3 regions of the Cupriavidus sp. Met-2 genome follow, and region 3 is predicted to be linked to each of the others. Evidence: predicted binding sites of a transcription regulator. Region 3 holds the regulator's gene; each other region holds the start of a gene.
The links. The regulator NrdR, encoded in region 3, represses ribonucleotide reductase genes. The targets are predictions, from matches to a motif close to CACNANATNTNGTG.
Positions count from the first base shown of each region.

Region 1: WD006_RS21150 (ribonucleoside-diphosphate reductase subunit alpha) is a predicted target of NrdR. The motif match lies at 1,328-1,341, and genes of this name have one in related genera.
Region 2: WD006_RS13940 (ribonucleoside triphosphate reductase) is a predicted target of NrdR. The motif match lies at 1,659-1,672, and genes of this name have one in related genera.

Region 1 is NZ_JBBHZL010000010.1:195,136-198,413, reverse strand. Features, by position in the region: gene WD006_RS21160 (sigma-54-dependent transcriptional regulator) at 1-464, shown strand, start outside; gene ampD (1,6-anhydro-N-acetylmuramyl-L-alanine amidase AmpD) at 457-1,059, shown strand; gene WD006_RS21150 (ribonucleoside-diphosphate reductase subunit alpha) at 1,578-3,278, shown strand, end outside.
Region 2 is NZ_JBBHZL010000005.1:299,580-302,857, reverse strand. Features, by position in the region: gene WD006_RS13945 (fatty acid--CoA ligase) at 1-1,514, shown strand, start outside; gene WD006_RS13940 (ribonucleoside triphosphate reductase) at 1,725-3,278, shown strand, end outside.
Region 3 is NZ_JBBHZL010000004.1:283,220-286,497, forward strand. Features, by position in the region: ZMP/ZTP riboswitch at 1-78, shown strand, start outside; gene glyA (serine hydroxymethyltransferase) at 261-1,508, shown strand; gene nrdR (transcriptional regulator NrdR) at 1,654-2,121, shown strand; gene WD006_RS11835 (hypothetical protein) at 2,399-2,788, shown strand; gene WD006_RS11840 (PilW family protein) at 2,785-3,278, shown strand, end outside.

The sequences.
Region 1 (3,278 bases), on a different contig from region 3:
TCGACACCGGCATCGAGCGTGCCGCGCTGATGCAGACGGCCATGGCGGCGCCGCCGTTGACTGCCGTGCCGCCGGCAGCCATGTATCACCGGTGGGGTAACGCCGGAGCCTGGGGCGTGCCCGCTCCGGCGACACCCGTGGCGGTGATGCCAGAACCGGCGCCCGTGCCGGCCCCGATTCCCGTGGCAGGGCCGGTCGCCGTGCCTGCCCCCGATGCTGGCGCGCCGGCTGCCACCACGTTCCCAATTAATCTTCCCGCGCACCTGGAGGCGATGGAGCGCGAGCTGATCCTGCGCGCCTTGCGGCAGACCGGCTTCAACCGGACCGCCGCGGCGCCGCTGCTGGGTTTGAACTTCCGCCAGTTGCGGTATCGGATCGAACAGCTCGGTATCTGCGAGGAGGATGGGCGCAGCGGCCGGGACGATAGCGAATCGCTGGCCGAAGGGGAGGGGCGCGATGTCTGACGCCGCAGGCCGGGTCCGCGACTGGCGGCCCAACGCCGACGGCTGGGTCCCCGCAGCCCGCCACGTGCCGTCCCCGAACTTCGACGCCCGCCCCGAAGGCATGGCGGTCGATGTGGTGGTACTGCACAACATCAGCCTGCCGCCGGGGCAGTTCGGCTCCGACGATATCGAGGCGTTCTTCCAGAATCGGCTCGATGCCACGCGCCATCCGTTTTTCGAGACGATTCGCGATGTCCGGGTATCGGCCCACTTCCTGATCCGTCGCGATGGCGAGCCGGTTCAGTTTGTCGCCTGCACACAACGTGCGTGGCACGCCGGCCAGTCCGACTATTGCGGACGCCAACGCTGCAACGACTTCTCGATCGGCATCGAGATCGAGGGCACCGACGACCAGCCGTTCACGCCAGCTCAGTACGAGACGGTCGCCGCGCTGGTGAGTGCCCTGCGGGCCGCCTATCCGATCCAGGGCGTCGCTGGCCACAGCGACATTGCTCCGGGACGCAAGACCGACCCAGGCCCCTACTTCGACTGGAGCCGCTTTGCGAAACAGGCCGCGCTGCCGCTGGCGATGATGCCGTACCGGCAGGCAAGGTAGGTTTTCCAGGGGTGTCAAATAGGGTGCGCCGGGCCCCGAATCGTCACGACGGCTGCCACATTCTGGGACACCTATCGCCGACCTGTTCCCATAGAAATATTTTCAAAATCTTGTGCGCCACCGAACGGCTCGCCGCGAACCCTTGAGGCAGCGGGCTTTGCGGGATTGTGGCGCTGCCGCACCGCCGGCCCGGCAATGTGAAAGCTGATTGTCAAGACTGGTCATTCAGTCTCGTTTCACTATACTTAGCCCAGATTTTCGATGTGACCACTACATCTAGTGGTTTTTCCGGGGAGCCGACCCAAGAGTGAAGCCTCGCTGCAGCAGCTTGCGGTGTGTGCGTCACAAAATTCAACCGGGTCGGGCTGTAAAAGAGTCCCTAGCAGAATGAACGCCTGTGCAGTTTGGTTCTCGCCTGGCATGGCCAGTGTCGAGTGTCTTCTGGAGCGCATTTTGCTAGGGACTTTGTCATCTTCAGCAGAAGTCTTCAATACAAGGGTTAAAACAGGAGTTACCTCATGCAAACGGCCCAAAACGAACAACAAACCACTGGCGTGACTGGCGTTGCTGGCGCAGCAGCCGGCATTGCGCAGCAGAGCCCCGTCGCTGCAGGCGTTACCTATCAGGACTACAAGCTGATCCGCCGTAACGGCGCCGTGGTGTCGTTCGAGCCGAACAAGATTGCCGTGGCCATGACCAAGGCATTCCTGGCCGTCAACGGCGGCCAGGGCGCGGGATCCGCGCGCGTGCGCGAGATCGTCGAGCAACTGACCCAGAATGTGGTGCGCGCGCTGGTGCGCAGCCGTCCGAACGGCGGCACGTTCCATATCGAAGACGTGCAGGATCACGTGGAACTGGCGCTGATGCGCTCGGGCGAACATGAGGTGGCCCGCGCCTACGTGCTGTACCGCGAAAAGCGCACGCAGGAACGTGCCCAGGCCAACGCGCAGGCGGTGGCCCGCGTGCAGGAAGCCGGCGTGTCGTTCAACGTGACCGATAACGGTGTGACGTACCAGCTGGACTTGGTGGCGCTGCACGCGCTGATCGACAACGCCTGCAGCGGCCTCGGCAAGGCCGTCAGCGCAGAGCCGATCCTGAAGGAAACGCTCAAGAACCTGTACGACGGCGTGCCGATGACGCAGGTCTACGACTCCGCCATCCTGGCCGCGCGCACGCTGATCGAGAAGGACCCGGCCTACAGCCAGGTGACCGCCCGTATCCTGCTGCACACGATCCGCAAGGAAATCCTGGGCGCCGAAGTGACCCAGACCGAGATGGCGACGAAGTACGCCGAGTACTTCCCGAAGTTCATCGCCCGCGGTATCGAAGCCGAACTGCTCGACGAAAAGCTGGCCACGTACGACCTGGCCCGCCTGGGCGCCGCGCTGGACGCCTCGCGCGACTTCCAGTTCAACTACCTGGGCCTGCAGACGCTGTACGACCGCTACTTCCTGCACGTGGACGAAGTGCGCATCGAAATGCCGCAGGCGTTCTTCATGCGCGTGGCCATGGGCCTGGCGCTGGAAGAGAAGGACCGTGAAGCGCGCGCGATCGAGTTCTACCAGCTGCTGTCGTCGTTCGACTTCATGTCGTCGACCCCGACGCTGTTCAACTCGGGCACGCGCCGCTCGCAGCTGTCGTCGTGCTACCTGACCACGGTCTCGGACGACCTGGAGGGCATCTACGAGGCGCTCAAGGAAAACGCGCTGCTGTCGAAGTTCGCTGGCGGACTGGGCAACGACTGGACCAACGTGCGCGCGCTGGGCTCGCACATCAAGGGCACCAACGGCAAGTCGCAGGGCGTGGTGCCGTTCCTGAAGGTGGTCAACGACACGGCCGTGGCCGTGAACCAGGGCGGCAAGCGCAAGGGCGCGGTCTGCGCGTACCTGGAAACGTGGCACCTGGACATCGAGGAATTCCTCGAACTGCGCAAGAACACCGGCGATGACCGCCGCCGCACGCACGACATGAACACGGCCAACTGGATTCCGGACCTGTTCATGAAGCGTGTGATGGAAAATGGCGAATGGACGCTGTTCTCGCCGGCCAGCTGCCCGGACCTGCATGACAAGGTCGGCAAGGCATTCGAGCAGGCCTACCTGGGCTACGAAGCCAAGGCCGCCAACGGCGAACTGAAGCTGTTCAAGAAAGTGCCGGCCATGCAGCTGTGGCGCAAGATGCTGGGCATGCTGTTCGAAACCGGCCATCCGTGGATCACG
Region 2 (3,278 bases), on a different contig from region 3:
GGGCCATTGCGTACGCCTTCGAAGGCCGCGAGACCACGTTTGCCGATTTCGATCGCCATACGGATCGCGTGGCGCAGGCCCTGCTGGCCGACGGCGTGAAGGCTGGCGACCGCATCGCCTATATCGGCAAGAACAGCGACCACTATTTCGAACTATTCTTTGGCGCGGCCAAGATGGGGGCCGTCATTGCACCGGTGAGCTGGCGGCTGGCGGGGCCCGAAATCCAGTACATCGTCTCGCACTGCGACGCGACGCTGGTCTTCGTCGGCCCCGAGTCATCGGCATCGGTTCGCAACCTGCTGCCAGCGCTGCCACTGGTGCGCCGCGCCGTGGCGATGGAGGGCGGGGAGCCAGACTGGCCGGCCTACACGGAATGGCGCGACGCGTGCCCGGATACACCACCGGCGCACGAAGCGAAGCCCGCCGACGTGGTGCTGCAGCTCTACACGTCTGGCACTACCGGACGTCCCAAGGGCGTGATGCTGATGCATCGCAACCTGACCAGTGGTACCGAGATCTCGCTGCGCGAAGGTGCCGACTGGTCGCAATGGAACGACGAAGATGTGTCGCTGGTGGCCATGCCGGTGGCGCATATCGGCGGTTCGGGCTGGGGCGTGCGCGGTGTTCTTGTCGGCTGCAAGGGTGTCGTGGCGCGCGAATTCGATCCGGGCAAGGTGCTCGACTATATCGAGCACGACCGCATCAGCAAGCTGTTCATGGTGCCGGCTGCGATGCAGATCGTGCTGCGTGATCCGCGCGCGCGCCAGGTGGACTATTCACGCCTCAAGCACATGCTGTACGGTTCGTCGCCGATTCCCGCGGCGCTGCTGCGTGAGGGCATGGCGGTGTTTGGCTGCGGCTTCGTGCAGCAGTACGGCATGACGGAGACCACGGGCACGATCGTGGCGCTGCCGCCGGAAGATCATACGCCCGCCGATGTCCCGCGCATGCGCGCCGCCGGCAAGGCCATGCCCGGTAGCGAGGTGGCGGTGGTCGGGCCGGATGGCCAGAGGCTGGCTGCCGGCGAGGTGGGCGAAGTGGTGATCCGCTCGCCGCAGAACATGGCGGGCTACTGGAAGCAGGAGGAAGAGACCGCCCGCACCATCGACGCCGACGGCTGGCTGCGCAGTGGCGATGCTGGCTACATGGACGCGGACGGCTACCTCTATATCCACGACCGGGTCAAGGACATGATCATCAGCGGCGGGGAGAACATCTACCCGGCCGAGGTGGAGAGCGCCATCTACGGCCACCCGGCCGTTGCCGACGTGGCCGTGATCGGTGTGCCGGACGAGCGGTGGGGTGAGGCGGTCAAGGCGATGGTGGTGCTGCGCCCGGGTGTGGCCGCTGACGCCGACAGTATTCTGGGCTGGGCGCGCGAGCGTATCGCGGGTTTCAAGGTGCCCAAGAGCATCGACTTCATCGATGCCATGCCGCGCAATCCGTCGGGCAAGTTGCTGCGTCGGGCGCTACGGGAGCCGTACTGGACGGGCCGCACCCGGCAGGTGAACTAGGCACACGGGGGCTGGGGAAGGGCACATCCGGCGGCAGATGACGCCGGGCGGTCGAGGTCTGGATCGCCTTGCTGGCGAGATCTGCCCGACCCGCCGCCCGATGTGTCGCCCCCCCCAGCGGTGCCGCCATTTGATCTGCCGCAACACTACCTATGGTATCGATATAGATAATCCACCCCATATTTTGTGCGTAAGCACGGGAGGGGTGCGATGCAGCAGAACATCCGGGGCGCGACGACTGTCGACGTCGAGTCGTCTATCAATGAATACCTGGACCGCAAGGACTGGCGGATTCACGCCAACGCCAACCAGGGGTATTCGCTGGGCGGCCTGATCCTCAATGTGGCCGGCAAGGTCACCGCCAACTACTGGCTTTCGCATGTCTACGCGCCCGAGGCCGGCGCCGCGCACCGGGAAGGCGACCTCCATATCCACGATCTCGACATGCTGTCCGGCTATTGCGCCGGCTGGTCGTTGCGCACTCTGCTGCATGAAGGCCTCAACGGCGTGCCGGGCAAGGTGGAAGCCGCGCCGCCGCGGCATATGTCGAGCGCGGTCGGGCAGATCGTGAATTTCCTGGGGACGATGCAGAACGAATGGGCCGGCGCGCAGGCCTTCTCGTCGTTCGACACCTATATGGCGCCCTTCATCCGCAAGGACGCGATGACGTACCCCGAGGTCAGGCAGCACATCCAGGAGCTGATCTATAACCTCAACGTGCCGTCGCGCTGGGGCACGCAGACGCCATTCACAAACCTGACATTCGACTGGACATGTCCCGACGATCTCAAGGAACAGGTGCCCGTCATCGGCGGCGAGGAAATGCCGTTCCGCTATGGCGACCTGCAAGCGGAGATGGACATGATCAACCGTGCGTACATCGAGGTGATGACGCAGGGCGATGCCAAAGGGCGCGTCTTCACGTTCCCGATCCCCACCTACAACATCACGCCGGATTTCCCGTGGGAAAGCGAGAACGCCGCGCGGCTGTTCGAGATGACGGCGAAGTACGGCCTGCCGTACTTCCAGAACTTCGTGAATTCGGACCTGACGCCCAATATGGTCCGGTCCATGTGCTGCCGGTTGCAACTGGATCTGCGTGAATTGCTCAAGCGCGGCAACGGTCTGTTCGGCAGTGCGGAGCAGACCGGGTCCCTGGGTGTGGTCACCATCAACTGCGCGCGACTCGGTTACCTGTATCAAGGCGACGAAGCCGCACTGCTGAACCGGCTCGACTCACTGCTGGACATGGGCCGCGACACGCTGGAGGCCAAGCGCGAGCGTATCCAGCAACTGATGGACGAAGGGCTGTTCCCCTACACGAAGCGCTACCTGGGCACACTGCGCAATCATTTCTCGACGCTTGGCGTGAACGGCATCAACGAGATGATCCGCAATTTCTCGGGCGATGCGTACGACATCACTACGGAAGCCGGGCACGCGATGGCGATGCGTCTGCTGGACCATGTACGCGGGCGGATCGTCGAATTCCAGGAAGCCACGGGCCACATGTACAACCTGGAGGCAACGCCAGCGGAAGGCACCACGTATCGCTTCGCGCGTGAAGACCGCAAGCGCTGGCCCGACATCCTGCAGGCCGGCACGGCCGATCAGCCCTACTACACGAACTCGTCGCAGTTGCCCGTCGGCTTTACCGACGATCCATTCGAGGCGCTGGCGCGTCAGGAATCCCTGCAATCGAAGTACACCGGGGGCACGGTCCTGCATCTCTACATGGGCGAGCGCCTGTCGAGCGGGGAGGCC
Region 3 (3,278 bases):
AGTGGGTACTACCACGAGGAAGCGCAAGTTCATTGGGCGTGATATTCGATGCGCCTGCCGCTCGCCTGGGCAGCGAATGGGAAGCAGGGTGCGCCCTGCACCGGCTGGTCGCGTTTTCGCGCCCCCGGTGCTGGACGCCAGTGCCTTCCCCGCGCGCCCTAATACGCGAAAATCCCGCAATACAGAGTAGCGTCGACAGGCATCCGGTTTTCGTACCGGCCGTGCCATCCGCTCTCCCTTTTAAACAGACGAGTCACGCCATGTTTGAACGTAGCCGCTTCACGATCGAGCAGATCGACCCCGAAGTCTTTGCCGCGATCCAGAAGGAAAACCAGCGTCAGGAAGACCACATCGAACTGATCGCTTCCGAGAACTACACCTCGCCGGCCGTGATGGCCGCCCAGGGTTCGCAGCTCACCAACAAGTACGCCGAAGGCTATCCCGGCAAGCGCTACTACGGCGGTTGCGAGTACGTGGACGTGGTGGAGCAGCTCGCCATCGACCGCGTGAAGCAACTGTTTGGCGCCGAAGCCGCCAACGTGCAGCCGAACTCGGGCTCGCAGGCCAACCAGGGCGTGTTCTTCGCCATGCTCAAGCCGGGCGACACGATCATGGGCATGAGCCTGGCCGAAGGCGGTCACCTGACCCACGGCATGGCGCTGAACATGAGCGGCAAGTGGTTCAACGTGGTCAGCTACGGCCTGAACGCGCAGGAAGACATCGACTACGACGCGCTTGAAAAGCTGGCCCACGAGAAGAAGCCGAAGCTGATCATCGCCGGCGCATCGGCTTTCGCGCTGCGCATCGACTTCGAACGCATCGCCAAGGTTGCCAAGGCTGTTGGTGCCTACTTCATGGTGGACATGGCCCACTATGCCGGCCTGATCGCCGCCGGTGTGTACCCGAACCCGGTGCCGCACGCCGACTTCGTGACCACCACCACCCACAAGAGCCTGCGTGGCCCGCGCGGTGGCGTGATCCTGATGAAGGCCGAGCATGAGAAGGCCATCAACTCGGCCATCTTCCCGGGCATCCAGGGTGGTCCGCTGATGCACGTGATTGCCGGCAAGGCCGTGGCCTTCAAGGAAGCGCTGCAGCCGGACTTCAAGGCGTATCAGGAACAGGTGGTCAAGAACGCCGCCGCACTGGCCGAAACGCTGATCGCCCGCGGTCTGCGCATCGTATCGGGCCGTACGGAAAGCCACGTGATGCTGGTGGACCTGCGCGCCAAGAAGATCACCGGCAAGGAAGCCGAGAAGATCCTCGGCGACGCCCATATCACGGTGAACAAGAACGCGATCCCGAACGATCCGGAAAAGCCGTTCGTCACCTCGGGCATCCGCCTGGGCTCGCCGGCCATGACCACGCGCGGCTTCAAGGAAGAAGAAGCCCGCCAGGTGGCCAACCTGATCGCCGACGTGCTGGACAACCCGCACGATGAGGCCAACATCGCCGCCGTGCGCGAACAGGTTGCCGCACTGACCCGTCGCTTCCCGGTCTACGGCTGATTCGCCAGTCGATCGCGTTATAGTTAGCGCACACGAACGGCGCTGCCACCTCTGAGGTGGCAGCGCCGTTTCAACAACCAGCACGACCGCAACAGAAATCGAAGATGCAAAATGCGGTCAGGCTCTTACTTTCAGGTGGTCAGGCATGAAATGCCCCTTCTGCGGTCATTCCAGCACTCAGGTTCTTGACAGCCGCGTCTCGGAAGATGGCGATACCGTGCGCCGCCGACGCCGCTGTGAAGCCTGCGACCGCCGCTTCACCACCTACGAGCGGATCGAGCTGTTCTTTCCCGCCATCGTCAAGAAAAATGGCTCGCGCGTGGACTACGCGCGTGCCAAGCTCAAGGATTCGATGCGGCTGGCACTGCGCAAGCGGCCAGTTTCCGCCGAGGCCATCGACGAAGCGATCACTCGCATCGAAGAAAAACTGCTGGCTCTGGGCGAGAAGGAGATCCCGAGCAGCCAGGTCGGCGAACTGGTCATGCGTGAGCTTCGCAAGCTCGACAAGATCGCCTATATCCGCTTTGCCTCCGTGTATCGCAGCTTCGAGGACGTTTCCGAATTCCGGGAAATGCTCGACGAATTCTCGTCATCTACCCCACGAAAGGGGTAATAAGGACCGCAAAAAAGCTGGCTGATCACCACTTGCCGCTCTTGGCTAGAGACAGGCAAGCGAGCGCGCGTGCAAGTCCGCCTCATGGCGCGTGCGCAAACCCGGACCTCTAAAGCCCAACTTGCGTGATGCCACGCCCTTGGCGACTCTGGCACTCCCTCAGATGTTTCCGGGCTCGACTCGGAAACACACTGACACCAATCCTCCACAGCCAGACACGTCCTGACACCATCCCCGCCGTTATCGTGGCCTTCCGTTCTAATCGAACCGATACGCCATGGTTGCCCGCCTTCCCCCCCGTTCCCCTTCATTGACTTCGTGCCGAGGTCACGTTCTGTTCGAAGCATTGCTGAGCCTGGCCTTCATCGGCCTGGGCGCGATACCGCTGGGGATGCTCGGCACGGTCTCGCTGCGCTGGACCGCTGAACAGGAACGCCTGACCACCGCTCTGATGCGGGCCGCTGAACTGGCCGAAGCAAGTGCAATGGCATTGCAGCCACCCGGCAACGATGCGCTCCCGATCCCACTTTGCGGATTGCCCGAGCAGAAAGAGCGTTGCGTGCCAGACAAACGCCTCGCGATCGCAACCATCGAGAGCCGTTCTCCGACGGATGCAGCCGGAGTCGCCACCATGCCTACCCGGCTGGCATTGTGGGTCGCGCCATGAGGGCAAGATCGCAGCATCACGGCTTCACCTTGGTGGGCATGATGATCGGTGTCGCGCTTGGCACGATTGCAATGCTCGCTGCGCTGACCATGTGGCAAGTCATGCGGGACGCCTATGCCAGTGTGGCAGACGGGATCGAGATCGAAGAGCGCGGTCAGCGCGCATTGGCCATCATCGCCCATGCGATCCGGCATGCGGGCTGGATTCCCGCGCATGTTGCGCTGGAGCCCGCACACCCCGCCCCACAGGCGCCGCTTGAAGGCCGTGACGATTGTGGTGCGCCGTCGATCGACGACGGGATGGAATGTGGGCGACGCGGCGTCCGCGGCAGCGATGCACTGCTCGTGCGGTTTTCCGGCAGCGGTCGCGCAACCGATCCAAGCCTGGCCGACGGCACGATGACTGACTGCAGTGGCTACGCGCTGCCCGCAAGAACAGTTGGCGACGGCATCGCACCGCCGGCACACCATGCCGCGACCAACGTCTTCTA